One region of the Curtobacterium citri genome, then DNA from elsewhere that is predicted to be linked to it. Evidence: predicted binding sites of a transcription regulator. Region 1 holds the regulator's gene; each other region holds the start of a gene.
The links. Region 1 encodes HrcA, which represses chaperone genes, less so after heat shock. Its sites were predicted from a motif close to TTNGCACTCGNNNNNNNCGAGTGCNAA; they were not measured.

Region 1 (4,533 bases):
CCTGCACCGCCATCTCGTCGCGGCCGCCCTTCGCGAGTGCCTGGACGAGCACGAGCGCCGGACGCGGCTGCGGCTCGACCGTCACGTCGTCGACGGTGAGCGTCAGCTCGTCGCGACCCGTCGCCGTGACCGCGCCGGAGACGACCGTGCCCTGCCCGTCGGCGATCCGCAGGACCTCGCCGACCCGGACGCGCGCGACCGAGACCGCGTGCCGCCCCTCGGCACCGTCGAGCCGGACCGGGTCGCCGACCCCGACGCCGTCGAGCGCGCCGGGACCGACCAGGTGGAGCGAGGCCATCAGAAGTTGAAGAACCGGTCGCGGAGCTTGCCGAACATGCCCTGCTGGAACCGGGCGAGCTGCGGCTTCGCGGCCTTGTGCGACTTCGCGAGCTGTTCGACGAGCTGGCGCTCCTTGTGCGAGAGCTTCGTCGGCGTCACGACCTGCACGCCGACCCGCAGGTCTCCGCGCCCGGCACCGCGCAGCTTCGTCACGCCGCGGTCCTTGATCACGAGGACGTCGGCGCTCTGCACGCCGGGCCGGACCTCGAGCTCGACCGGGCCGTCGAGGCCGTCGATCGTGGTGTTGGTGCCGAGGATCGCGTCGGTCATCTGGACCTCGAGCGTCGCGAGCAGGTCGTCGCCCTCGCGGCTGTAGACGTCGTGGTGCCGCACCTTCACCTCGAGGTACAGGTCACCCGACGGGCCGCCGGCGGGACCGACCTCGCCCTGGCCGGGCATCTGCAGGCGCAGACCGGTCTCGACGCCCGCGGGGACGTCGACCGGGACGGTCCGGCGCGCACGGACGCGGCCCTGCCCCTGGCACGTCGGGCACGGGCTGGGGATGACGGTGCCGTAGCCGCGGCAGGTGCCGCAGGGCGCGCTCGTCACGACGTTGCCGAGCAGCGAGCGGACCTGGCGCTGGATGTGGCCGGAGCCGCCGCAGATGTCGCACGTGCGCGGGCTCGTGCCGGGCGCACAGCACGAGCCGTGGCAGGTCTCGCACAGCACGGCCGTGTCGACCTCGACGTCCTTGTGGGTGCCGAAGACGACCTCGTCGAGGTCGACCTCGATCCGGAGCAGGGCGTCCTGTCCGCGCTCGGCGCGGCTCCGCGGACCGTTCCCCCGGCCGCCGCCACCGCCGCCGCCGAAGAAGGCGTCGAAGATGTCGCTGAAGCCGCCGGCCGCGCCGCCCCCGAAGGGGCTGTCGGCCTGCGGGCCGGCGTCGTAGCGCCGCCGCTGCTCGGGGTCGCTCAGCACGTCGTACGCGTGCGTCACGTCCTTGAAGCGCTCGGCGGCGTCCGGGCTCGGGTTGACGTCCGGGTGCAGCTCGCGCGCCAGCCGTCGGTAGGCCTTCTTGATGTCGGCATCGGAGGCGTCCGGCTGGACGCCGAGGACGTCGTAGTGGTCTGCCACGGTTCCCTCAGTCGGTTTCGGTTCGGTCGGTGGGTCGCGGCTCGCGCCGCGGTTCGGTCTGGAGGCGCGGAGCGGGTCCGCAGGGCACCGTGCGTCGGGCTCGGTGACCGGTCAATGTTCGCCCAGCAGCTTGGACAGGTACCGTGCGACCGCGCGGACCGCGGCCATGTTCGTGCCGTAGTCCATGCGGGTCGGGCCGAGGACGCCCAGACGGGCGACCGCTCCCCCGCCGGCGAGGTACCCGCCGGCGACGATGCTGGTGGCGTCGAGGCCGTACTCGGCGTTCTCGGCGCCGATGCTGGCGGCCACCGCGACGTCGTCGACCTGCATCTCGCCGAACAACCGGAGCAGGGTCACCTGTTCCTCGATCGCCTCGAGCACGGGGAACAGGCCGCCGGTGAAGTCCCGCTCGCTCTTGGCGAGGTTCGCGGCGCCCGCCATCACCAGGCGGTCCTGCCGGTTCGCGGCGACCTGCTCGATGAGCGTCGCGACGACCACCCCACCGAGGGTCTGCGCGTCGGCACGGAGCTGCCGCGGGACCTCGCGGAGGGCCCGGGGGACGTCCTGCAGGAGCAGGCCGACCGAGGCGCCGTTCACGACGGTGCGGAGCTCGGTGAGGGCGGTCTCGTCGAGCGCGACGTCGGTCTCCACGACCCGCTGCTCGACCCGGGCGGTGTCCGTGATGAGGACGACCATGAGCCGGGTGTCGCCCAGGCGCACGAGCTCGACGTGCTGCACGCGGGCCCGCACCATCGACGGGTACTGCACGAGGGCGACCTGGTTCGTGAGCTGGCTGAGGAGCCGGACCGTGCGGCCGAGGACCTCGTCGAGGTCGTTGGGGGTGCCGAGGAACGTCTCGATCGCGTGCCGCTGCGCGCTCGAGAGCGGGCGGGCGGCGGCCAGGTGGTCGACGAAGACCCGGTAGCCCTTGTCGGTCGGGACCCGCCCGGACGAGGTGTGCGGGGCGACGATGAGCTGCTCGTCCTCGAGCTGGGCCATGTCGTTGCGGATCGTGGCGGCGCTGACGCCGAAGGCGTGGCGGTCGACGATCGTCTTCGAACCGACCGGTTCGCGCGACGCGACGTAGTCCCGCACGATGGCCTTGAGGACCTCGAGGGAGCGTTCGCTGACCATCCGGACCCCTTCCGTTCGATGCTGGCACTCGGACGTGTCGACTGCTGATCCTACGCCCGACCGCCGACGCACCGGGACCGGGGCGGCCCCTCCCGGTACGCTCGCCGCATGAGCTACGGACAGCAGCCCGGTGGGCCCTACGGACAGCAGCAGCCGGGCGGACCCGGCAACCCGCAGGGGCCGCAGTACCCGGCGGGGTACACGCAGCCCCAGCCGATGTCGCCCGAGGACCAGCGCCTCTGGGCGACCCTGACGCACGTCGGCGGCATCTTCTCCAGCCTCGTCGTGCCGGTCATCGCCTACCTGGTGCTGCGCGACCGCGGCCAGTTCATCCGCGAGCACACCCGCCAGGCGCTGAACTTCCACATCACGATGGCGATCGCCGGAGTCGTCTGCAGCGTGCTGACGATCGTGCTCATCGGCTTCGTGCTGCTGCCGGTCCTCGGCGTGCTCGTGATCGTCTTCGCCGTCATCGCGGCGATCGCGGCCAACCGCGGGGACTTCTACCACTACCCGCTCACGATCGAGTTCATCAAGCAGTAGCAGCGGTCGCCAGCGCTCAGTCGAGCAGCTCGCGGACCACGGCGTCCGCGAGCAGGCGACCCTGCAGGGTCAGCTCGATGCGTCCCCGCACCGCGGCCGACCCGTCCACGAGACCGCGGGCGATGAGTCCAGCGACCCGGCCACGCGCCTCCCGGCCGAGTTCCGACGTCGCGAGCTCGCCCCGCACGCGCGCCGCGAGGAGCACCCGCTCGACGTACCGCGTCTCGTCGTCGAGGGTCTCGCGCCCCGCGGCGGGCGACGTCCCGCCGAGCACCCGGTTCGCGTACGCGGCCGGGTGCTTGACGTTCCACCAGCGCGTGCCGGCCACCGCCGAGTGCGCGCCGGGACCGACACCCCACCAGTCGTGGCCCTTCCAGTAGGACAGGTTGTGGCGGCTCTCGTGCTGCGCGGTGCCGCCCTGTGCGTCGAGACGCGCCCAGTTCGAGACCTCGTACCAGCCGTAGCCCGCGTCGGACAGGGTCCGGTCGGCGAGCTCGTACATGTCGGCGGCGAGGTCGTCGTCCGGTGCCGGCAGCTCGCCGCGGGCGACCATGCGGCCCATCGCCGTGCCCTCCTCGACGATCAGCGAGTAGGCCGACACGTGGTCCGGCGCGCACGCCAGGGCCGCGTCGAGCGAGCGACGCCAGTCGTCGAGCGACTCCCCCGGTGTCGAGTAGATGAGGTCGAGGCTGACGTCGAGGCCCTCCCGCTCCGCCAGGTCGACCACGAGCGGGACGCGCTCGGGGTCGTGCGTGCGGTCGAGGGTCGCGAGCACGTGCGGGACCGCCGACTGCATGCCGTAGCTCACCCGGGTGAACCCACCGCGGCGCAGGGTGGCGACGGACTCGGCGTCCACGGAGTCGGGGTTCGCCTCGGTCGTGACCTCGGCGCCGGGCAGGATGCCCCACGTGTCGTCGATCGCGCGGAGGATCATCACGAGGTCGTCCGCGGGCAGCATGGTGGGCGTCCCACCGCCGAAGAAGACCGTGGAGACCGGTCGCCGCGGGACCCCGGAGCGGTCGAGGACCTCGGCCGCCCAGCGGATCTCCTGCACGGCGTGGCCGGCGTAGTCGTCACGACGCACGCCGCGCAGCTCGGACGCCGTGTAGGTGTTGAAGTCGCAGTAGCCGCAGCGCACCCGGCAGAACGGGACGTGCACGTAGACGCCGAAGGGGACGTCGCCGGCGCCGGGACCGGGGGTGACCAGGCCGTCCGCGGGAGCGGGATCGGCGATCGGGAGAGCACTCGGCATGGACTCCATTGTCGGCCATGATGGAGCCATGGAGCACCACACCGTCCCCACCACGGTGCTGTGGGACATCGACGGCACCCTCGTGCTGAACGCCGCCTCGCCGGGGAACCTGTACCACCTGGCACTCGAACGCGCCGTCGGTCGCGACCTGGTGCTGCGCGTCGGACACCAGCACGGCCGCACCGACGCCG
Region 2 (4,533 bases), on a different contig from region 1:
CGTGGCGGCCGCACCGCGCGCCTCCCGTCCGGCACGGCGTCCCGTCAGATCGTGAGCTGCCCGAGCACGCGGTGCGCGATCGACACGGACTCGCCGCTCACCGCGGACCGCGGTGAGGCGAGGAACGCGACCAGGTCCGCGATCTGCTGCGGGCTGGACTCCCCACCGGCGCCCCGCTGCACCTCGGCGGCCGGCTCGTCCGTCACGGAGCCGGGGTTCACGACGTTGACGGCGACGCCCGTGCCGGCCACCTGGTCGGCGAGGTTCTTCGCGATGATGCTCGTCGCCGCGTTCCGGAGCGACGTCGTGACGTTCCCGGCCAGGTAGGCGTTCTGCCCGCTGATCACCACCACGCGCCCGGACCCGGCCGCGCGCTGGTGCGGCAGCACCGCGTTCGCGACCCGCAGGAAGCCGAGGGCCTTGCCGTCGATCGCCGCCGCGACCTGCTCCGGGTCCGACGCGCGCTCGGGGTCGAGGGTGCCGGCCGCCGGCGCCGCGGTCACGACGAGGACGTCGATGCGGCCGTGCTGCTCGAACACCCGGGAGACGGCCGCGTCGACCGACTCCTGCGAGGCGGTGTCCATCGCGACGGCGTCGTCGCCGTCCGCGCTCCGCGAGGCGACCACCACCCGCGCGCCCTCCCGACGGAGGGTCTCGGCGACGGCGGCGCCGATGTACCCCCGTCCGCCGACGACGAGGGCGACACGGTCACGCAGTTCGAGGTCCATGCCGCACACCGTAGGCCGATCCGGCAGCGGCGGTCCGCGCGATCCGGCCATCGATCCCGCGCCATCCGTCCAGCCCGGACGGGCACCCAGACGGCCGCGCGGACCGTTGGCACCGACGACCCGACCGCCAGCGAAGCAGGAGAACGCGATGTACTTCCACAAGCAGGAACTCCAGTTCAAGTCGACCCCGGACAAGCCGGACGCCGTGTACGCACGCAAGCTGCAGGAGGTGCTCGGCGGTCAGTACGGCGAGATCTCCGTCGCGATGCAGTACCAGTTCCAGGCGTGGAACATGCACATGCCCGGCAAGTACCGCGACATGGTCTTCGGCATCGGTGCCGAGGAGATGGGCCACGTCGAGATGCTCGCGACGATGATCGCGCAGCTGCTCGAGAAGAGCCCCCTCGGCATCACGGAGGACGCCGTGCAGGACGACCCCACGGTCGCCGCGGTCGTCGGGGGCACCGACATCCAGCAGGGCATCGTCGCCGGCGCGGGCGCGCGCCCCGTCGACAGCAACGGCAACCCCTGGCAGGGCAGCTACATCACCGCGAGCGGCAACCTGCTCGCCGACTTCACGGCGAACGCCAACGCCGAGATGCAGGGCCGGGTCCAGGTCGCCCGGCTGTACCACATGACCGACGACCACGGCGTGCGGGACCTGCTCTCGTTCCTCCTGGCCCGCGACACGATGCACCAGAACATGTGGGCCACGGCCGCCGCCGAGCTGCGCGAGAAGGGGATCGAGGACTTCCCCGTCCCGAACAAGTTCCCGCAGGCGAAGGAGCACACGGAGTTCAGCTACCAGTACCTGAACTTCTCGGACGGGAAGCAGGCCGGTGACGGCCCGTGGGCGAGCGGTCCGTCGTTCGACGGCAAGGGCGAGTACTCGTACCACGACGGCCCCACCTCGTCGGTGCCGATGCCGCCGCCCACGCACCCGGACGTGCGGTTCTACGGCACGACCGAGCTGCCGAACGTGGTCGAGAAGACAGCCGGCCTGGTGCAGGACAAGCTGAACAAGGAGTGACGGTCACCCGGGTCGCCCGACGGGATCGTCCGGCGCGACCCGACGGCGGACGGGAGGCCCGGTGCGAGCGTGCACCGGGCCTCCCGTCCGTCAGGTGGTCACTGCTCCGCGCCCACGGTCGCCAGGGCGGCCGTGTCGTCGTCCGCAACCGGTCGCGGCGGCTCGAAGATGCCGGACCACATCCGCGTCGCGCTCCACAGAACGATGAGCGCGACCGTCCCGGCGGCCGCCGCGAGCCACGGCACGACCGGGATCTCCGACCAGGCGTCCGGCGCGACGAGCCAGGTGAGGAAGCTGCCCGTCGTGCTGCCGGCCGCGCCGAGGAGGACCGCGGTCCGGCGGTCGAGGCTCGTCACGACGAGGGCCGCCGTGACGACCGCGACGGCGAGGAGCGCGTTGATGAACGTCGTCACCGCGCCCCCGCCTACTGCTCGGCGGTGCCGACCGCGAGCTGCTGGGCGCCGCCACCGGTGGTGACGTCGATCCGGCGGGGCTTCGCCGACTCCTTGACCGGGATCGTCACGCTCAGCACGCCGTTGTCGTACGCGGCGGTGACGCGTGCGGTGTCGAGGTGGTCGCCGAGCGTCAGCTGCCGGACGAACGTGCCGGGCTGGCGTTCGCGGGTGAGCCACTGCGAGCCCTCCGGAGCACCGAGGGTGCGCTCCGCCCGGATGGTGAGCACGGAACCGTCGACGTCCACGTCGACCGAGCCCGGGTCGATGCCCGGCAGGTCGACGTCGAGGACGTAGTGGTCACCCGTGCGGTACAGGTCCATCGGCATCGAGCGCGGAGCACCGGCTCCGGCCCCGAGCAGGGAGCCGGCGAGTCGGTCGAGCTCGCGGAACGGGTCGAACTGCATCGTCATCGAGATCAACTCCTTCGTGTCCTGGTTGAGTCCCCTCGACTCAACTGCGATCTGTTGTAGCACTCTCGCCTCAGGAGTGCCGAGAGACCGCTCGGAAGCAACTGGGAGTCAGGATGCGGGCGGCGGGGTGATCTCGCGGTGCAGGCGCTCGAGGGCGGGGAGGGCGGCGGCCAGCGCGGCGCGGTCGTCCGCGGACAGGCGACCCAGGGCGTCCACGAGGACGGTGGTCGCGGCCTCGTCGTAGGTGCGGAGTCGCTCGGTCGCGAGCGGGGTCAGGTGCACGGTGGCCCGCCGTCCGTCGCCGCCGACGAGCCGCCGTTCGACGAGGCCCGCCTGCTCCATCGACGACACGAGGTTGCTGACGGTCGAGCGCGCCAGGCCGAGGCGGGACGCCAGTGCCGACGGTGCGGAGCCGGCCTCGTCGGCCCCGAGCGCCCGCATGACCTCGACCTGGGCGTCCGGGATGTCGGGCAGGCCGGCGGCGACGCGCGAGGTCCGCAGGAGCGTCCGGCGGAACGGACCGATCCGGTCGCTCAGGCGCCGTGCGACCCGTGCCGTCTCATCCCCGGTACCCCGCATGCTCGGCAGACTACCAGGCAGTTTTGTTTGCAACAAAACCACTTCGGGTGCACGCTGGGGACATGGACACCACCACCTCCGTCGAACACCCCGAACCGCCCCAGGACCTGACCGGCATCGTCGGCCACCGCTTCGTCTACACGTACGCCAACGGCTGGCAGTACGAGATGTACGTCAAGAACGCCACGACCATCGACTACCGCATCCACACCGGCCACGTCGGCGGTCGCTGGGTCAAGGACCAGACGGTCGACCTCGTCGCGCTGGCGCCCGGCGTCTACAAGGTCTCCTGGAACGAGCCGACCGGCACCAGCGTCGTCGTGAACGTCCTGCCCGAGCAGCGCGTCCTGCACGGCACCATCTTCTTCCCGCGCTGGATCGAGCTCGACGGGCAGAAGACCGTGCTCTTCCAGAACGACCACCTCGACGAGATGCAGCGGTTCCGCGACGAGGGACCGACCTACCCGATCTACGTGGTCCCCGAGTTCGCGCACATCACGCTGTTCGAGCACGTCGGCGAGGACGACGAGTCCGTGGTCGACACCGCGCCCGGCGACCTGCCGGCCGGGTGGGCGGACCGGACGAACTGATGGGTGGCGTGCCCCTGCGCGGGGTCGACCCCCGGACCACCGCGACGACCCTCGAGCACCGCGGGTCGACGATCCGCGGGTGGCAGTGGGAACCGCGGGACGGCGCCGCACGGGACGCCCCCGTCGTGCTGCTCGTCCACGGCTTCAGCGACAGCGCCCTCGGCGGTCACCAGTTGTTCGTGCAGACCGCACGGCACCTGGTCGCCCGGGGCGCGGTGGTCCGCAGCCACGACCGGCTCGGACAGGGCGCGAGCGACGGCGAGTTCGCCGACATCACCATCCGTGACGAGGTCGAGCAGGTCGTCGCGATGATCCGCGCCGCCGACCGGGGGCAGGGCGTGCACGTCGTCGCGCACAGCCTCGGCGCGGTGGAGTCGGCGCTCGCCGCGGCCCGGGTGCCGGACGCGGTCCGCAGCCTGACGCTGTGGTCGCCGGCGGGCGTCGTCGTCGACGACATCACCGAGCACGACGCGATCCAGGGCCAGCCCCTCGCCCCGGCGCGGGAGCAGGGGTGGTTCGACTTCGGTGGGATGGTGCTCGGCACGGCGTTCATCGCCGACGTCGAGGACGGTCTCGACGTGTACGCGCCCGTCGCCGACTACACCGGCCCGGCGGACGTCGTGCACGGCACCGAGGACGCGATCGTGCCGGTGTCGTACGGGCGCCGCTACGCCGAGCTCCTGCCGGGCGCCGTCCTGACGGTCGTCGAGGGGGCGGACCACGGGTGGTCGTCGGTGCCGT
Region 3 (4,533 bases), on a different contig from region 1:
TTCGACCTCTGCACGGACAACGGCGCGATGATCGCCGCGATCGGTGCGCGTCTGGTGGCCGAGGGGCACGCGCCGAGCGACCTCGGGATCGCCGCCGACTCGACCTTGCCGGTGACGACCGTCCAGGTCTGATCGGCGGGCCCGGCCGGGCTGCCGAGACCGGGCGGAGGCGCTTGTGGGAGGATCCTCTCGGGCGCCGACCGGGCGCCGAGGAGGGGTGGACGGTGTCCGATCAGAACCAGTGGCCGAAGCCGGGCGAGTCGAACGGGTCGCCCGACGGCCAACAGCGCGACGGCCAGCAGCCCGACGCCCGGCACCAGGACGGGCAGCAGTCGGGTGCGTACCAGCCCCCGATGTCGGCGCCGTCGAGCAGCGCGCAGGACCCGTGGTCGCGGTCCGGTCAGGGCACCGCGGCCCAGGGCGTCACCGGCGGCTCCACCGCGCCCCAGGGGCAGCAGGGCCCGTCGTCGTACGGGCAGCAGCCCCAGCCGGGGCAGCAGGCCCCGTACGGGCAGGCGCCGCAGGGCCAGCAGACGCCGTACGGGCAGCAGCCGACGGGCGCGCCCTACGGTCAGGCGGGCGCGAACCCGTACGCGCAGCAGTCCCAGGGCAACCCGTACGCGCAGCCCCAGGGCAACCCGTACGCGCAGCCGCAGGGCGGCAACCCCTACGCGGCGCCGTACGCCACCGGCGGGTACCAGCCCTACGCGCAGCGTCCGCGGACGAACACGCTGGCGATCCTGTCCATCGTCTTCGCCTACGCGGGCATCATCATCTGGCCGCTCGTCATCCTGTCGAGCCCGGCCGGCGCGATCATGGGCCACATCGCCCTCGGCAAGATCAAGCAGTCCGGTGAGGCCGGCCGCGGCCTGGCGCTCGCCGGGATCATCGGCGGGTGGGTCCTGACCGGGCTGTACGTGCTGTTCGCGGTCGTCTTCATCATCGCGATCGCCTCGTCGCACGGCTACTCCGACTCGTACGACTACGACTCGGGCGCCTTCATCGGCTGACCACTCCGCGAGAACGACAGGACCCCGCGAACGGTTCGCGGGGTCCTGTCCTCCTGCCGAGGAGACGCGGCAACCGACGCAACACCGACGCCGGACCCGCGCCGATGCCGGACCCGCGCCGACGCCGTACCCGCGCCGACGCGCTCCCGCGCCCTACCCGGCCACCCCGGCGAGCCGCTCGCACAGGACCGCGGTGTGCCGTCCCTCCAGGCGGGTGAGCACCAGCGTGACCGACCGGCGCCCCCGCAGCCGCAACCGCTTCCGGAACTGCGCGGGATCGACGTCGACCCCGCGCTTCTTGATCTCCACGGTGCCGACGTCCTCGGCGGCCAGGCGGGCGGCGAGCTGCTTCACGTCGAGCGGCATCGTGTCGAGCACCCGGAACCCCTGTGCGAAGGGTGTCGTGGCGGCCCGGTCCGAGGTGACGTAGGCGATCCCGTCCGAGAGCATCCGGCCGTCCAGGGACCGGGCGAGGTCGCCGATGAGCCGGGCGCGGATGACGGCGCCGTCCGGCTCGTACAGGTAGGTGCCGACCGGGCCGACCTCGACGTCCTCCGCGTCGGCGGGACCGGTGAGCTCGGCGATCCCGTGGGCACCGATGACGGTCGCCGCTCGTCGGACGCCGGCGCGGGCGAGCGGGCCCGACCAGAGGACGAGCTCGACGACCTCGCGGTCGACGGAGACCCACTGCGCCTCGAGGGTGTCGGGGATCAGGTCGCGGTCGATGCCCGGGCCGAGCTTCACGCCCGTCGGGGTCGTCGTGGCCGCGGCGAAGACGGTGTCGAGCGTGGGCGACCAGTCGTCCGGGTCGGCGAGGCGCTTCGTGTTCGCGTGCCCGGCCGTCCGACGCGCGGGGTCCATCCACACGCCGTCGACGCGGGACAGGTCGAACTCGGCGGCGTCGCCGAGCTCGACGCGCGCGTTCGGCCAGAGCGCCAGGTTGTGCGTCGCGACGGCCGCGGTCACCTCGTCGCGGTCGACCGCCGTGATGTCGAGGTCGAGCGCGGCCATCGCCATCGCGTCCCCGCCGATGCCGCAGCCGAGGTCGGCGACACGCGTCAGGCCGGCGGCGGCGAAGCGTCCGGCGTGCTGTGCGGCGACCTGCAGCCGCGTGGCCTGCTCGAGTCCGGCCTCGGTGAAGAGCATGCGCGCGGCGAAGTCGCCGAACTTCCCGCGGGCCTTCTGGCGCAGCTTCGCCTGCGTGAGGACGGCGGCCACGAGCCCGGGGTCGTGCCCCTCGGCGCGCAGCCGCGAGACCACCCGGACGATCTCGCCCCCGTCCGAGACACCGGGGGTACGGTCGAGCAGGGCCATCCCCTCGGGGGTCAGCAACTGGGCGAGATCGGCGGCTTCCACCCGACGATCCTCGCAGGTCGCCGGGAGCCCGGCCGTGTGCTGGCACTCGGATTGACCGAGTGCCAGACTGTCCCTAGACTCGCGTTGGCACTCTCCTGTGCGTAGTGCCAACCGGTTCCCATCTGTACCGAGTCAGTACCGAGAAAGAAGAGGTCACCGTGGCCGTCACCATCAAGCCGCTCGAGGATCGCATCGTCATCCGCCAGGTCGAGGCGGAGCAGACCACCGCTTCCGGTCTCGTCATCCCGGACACCGCGAAGGAGAAGCCCCAGGAGGGCGAGGTCGTCGCCGTGGGTCCGGGTCGCATCGACGACAACGGCAACCGCGTCCCGCTCGACGTCGCCGTCGGCGACAAGGTCATCTACTCGAAGTACGGCGGCACCGAGGTCAAGTACTCCGGCGAGGACCTGCTCGTCCTCTCGGCGCGCGACGTCCTCGCGGTCATCGAGCACTGAGCTCACGCCCCACGAACGCCCCGTCCGGCTCCCAGCCGGCGGGGCGTTCCTGCGTCCGGTGACGGCCGGGAGGCGCGGAGCCGCTCCGCAGCGTCCGACCGGCTTCCTAGGATGGTTCCGTGAGTGAACAGGTGCCGGCCCGGCCGGTCCGCAGCGAGGCGTCCGTCGGCGTGGTCCAGGCGATCGTGGCGTACGGCCTCTGGGGCCTCATGCCCCTGCTCTTCGCGGCGATGAGCCCCGCCGGTGCGTTCGAGATCGTCGCCTGGCGCATCGTCTTCGGCCTGGTGTTCTGCGCGGTCGCGATCGCCGTCACCCGCTCCTGGCTCCGCACGCGCTCCCTGCTCGCCCAGCGTCGGGTGGTGCTCGTCATGGGCCTCGCCGCGGTGCTCATCCTGGTGAACTGGACCGTGTACGTCGCCGCGACGACGACGGGCCACACGGTCGAGGCGGCGCTCGGCTACTTCATCAACCCGCTCGTGACGATCGCGCTCGGTGTGGTGGTCCTCCGCGAGCGCCTGCGGCCGGCACAGTGGGCGGCGGTCGGCATCAGCGTCGCGGCCGTCGTCGTGATCGCGATCGGCTACGGGCAGGTGCCGTGGATCTCGCTCGTGCTGGCGTTCTCGTTCGGGCTGTACGGCCTCGTCAAGAAGCGCGTCGGCGGGACGGTCGACGCGTTGAGCGGGCTGACGCTCGAGACCGCGTGGCTGCTGCCGATCGCGGTGGGTGCGCTCGTCGTGCTCGGGGTCACGGGACTCGGGGGCGGCCTGACGTTCACGAGCGAGGGGTGGCCGCACGCCGTCGTCACGGTGCTGACCGGCCCGGCGACGGCGGTGCCGCTGCTGTTGTTCGCGTCGTCCGCACGGCGGGTCAGCCTGTCGACGCTCGGGTTGACGCAGTACCTCGCGCCGGTCCTGCAGCTGCTCGTCGGCGTCGTCGTGCAGCACGAGGCGATGCCGCCCGCGCGGTGGGTCGGCTTCGGCATCGTCTGGGTGGCGCTCGTGGTGCTCACGGTCGACAGCTTCGCGGCCGCCCGGGCAGCGCGGCGCCGGACGTCAGCACCTGCGGCGGTCGAGCCGGCCTGATGGAGGCGGGGAGCGCCTCCCGTCCGCCTCGGTGCCAGCGCGCGGTCCGGAGCGCTGTGCCGAGACTCGGCCATGCGGACAGTTTCGCGGTACCGCGCCCGCGAAACTGTCCGCGGACGCGAGTCTCGCGGGAACGACGTCGGCCCCGGACCTGCGAGAGGTCCGGGGCCTACGTCGAGCGGTGTTACTTCGAGACCGAACCCTGGATCGCGGTCTGGTAGACGGGCTTGTTGTCGCCGTCGAACTTGTAGATGCCGATGTAGGCGCTCGACGGGTCGTTCTTGCTGTCGAACGGACCGATGCCGGACGGGCCGGTGTAGTGGATGTCCTCACCGGAGTCGAGCAGCTTCTTGCAGTCGGCGAAGGTCGAGCACTCGGTGCCGCCGTCCGCACCGGAGACCGCGGCCATGTTGGCCTGGATCGTCCCGGAGTCGGTGCCCTTGCCCTTGACCGCGGCCAGCGCGGCGAGGGTGGTGGCGTCGTAGGACTCGGCCGCGTACGAGTAGTCGGCGAGCTCCTTGCCGGACGACTTCTTGTAGAAGTCCGCCAGGCGCTGCTTCAGCTCGTCCTTCGGGCTCGCACCGGGGATGGTGCCCTGGGCGCCCTCGAGGGTGCCCGGGTCGAAGTCCT

Region 2: the regulator HrcA is predicted to act here: its motif matches at 2,680-2,706, upstream of QUG92_RS07005 (Hsp20/alpha crystallin family protein).
Region 3: the regulator HrcA is predicted to act here: its motif matches at 2,406-2,432, upstream of groES (co-chaperone GroES).

The regions. Positions count from the first base shown of each region.
Region 1 covers NZ_JAUCML010000004.1:158,025-162,557, forward strand. The annotation lists gene QUG92_RS07905 (16S rRNA (uracil(1498)-N(3))-methyltransferase) at 1-298, opposite strand, end outside; gene dnaJ (molecular chaperone DnaJ) at 298-1,413, opposite strand; gene hrcA (heat-inducible transcriptional repressor HrcA) at 1,525-2,547, opposite strand; gene QUG92_RS07920 (DUF4870 domain-containing protein) at 2,656-3,090, shown strand; gene hemW (radical SAM family heme chaperone HemW) at 3,107-4,342, opposite strand; gene QUG92_RS07930 (HAD family hydrolase) at 4,371-4,533, shown strand, end outside.
Region 2 covers NZ_JAUCML010000003.1:433,468-438,000, forward strand. The annotation lists gene QUG92_RS06990 (SDR family NAD(P)-dependent oxidoreductase) at 45-728, opposite strand; gene QUG92_RS06995 (manganese catalase) at 877-1,758, shown strand; gene QUG92_RS07000 (hypothetical protein) at 1,857-2,171, opposite strand; gene QUG92_RS07005 (Hsp20/alpha crystallin family protein) at 2,183-2,623, opposite strand; gene QUG92_RS07010 (MarR family winged helix-turn-helix transcriptional regulator) at 2,732-3,202, opposite strand; gene QUG92_RS07015 (phenolic acid decarboxylase) at 3,265-3,792, shown strand; gene QUG92_RS07020 (alpha/beta hydrolase) at 3,792-4,533, shown strand, end outside.
Region 3 covers NZ_JAUCML010000003.1:85,520-90,052, reverse strand. The annotation lists gene tsaD (tRNA (adenosine(37)-N6)-threonylcarbamoyltransferase complex transferase subunit TsaD) at 1-132, shown strand, start outside; gene QUG92_RS05210 (DUF4190 domain-containing protein) at 225-1,010, shown strand; gene QUG92_RS05205 (class I SAM-dependent methyltransferase) at 1,164-2,366, opposite strand; gene groES (co-chaperone GroES) at 2,525-2,821, shown strand; gene rarD (EamA family transporter RarD) at 2,941-3,903, shown strand; gene QUG92_RS05190 (ABC transporter substrate-binding protein) at 4,088-4,533, opposite strand, start outside.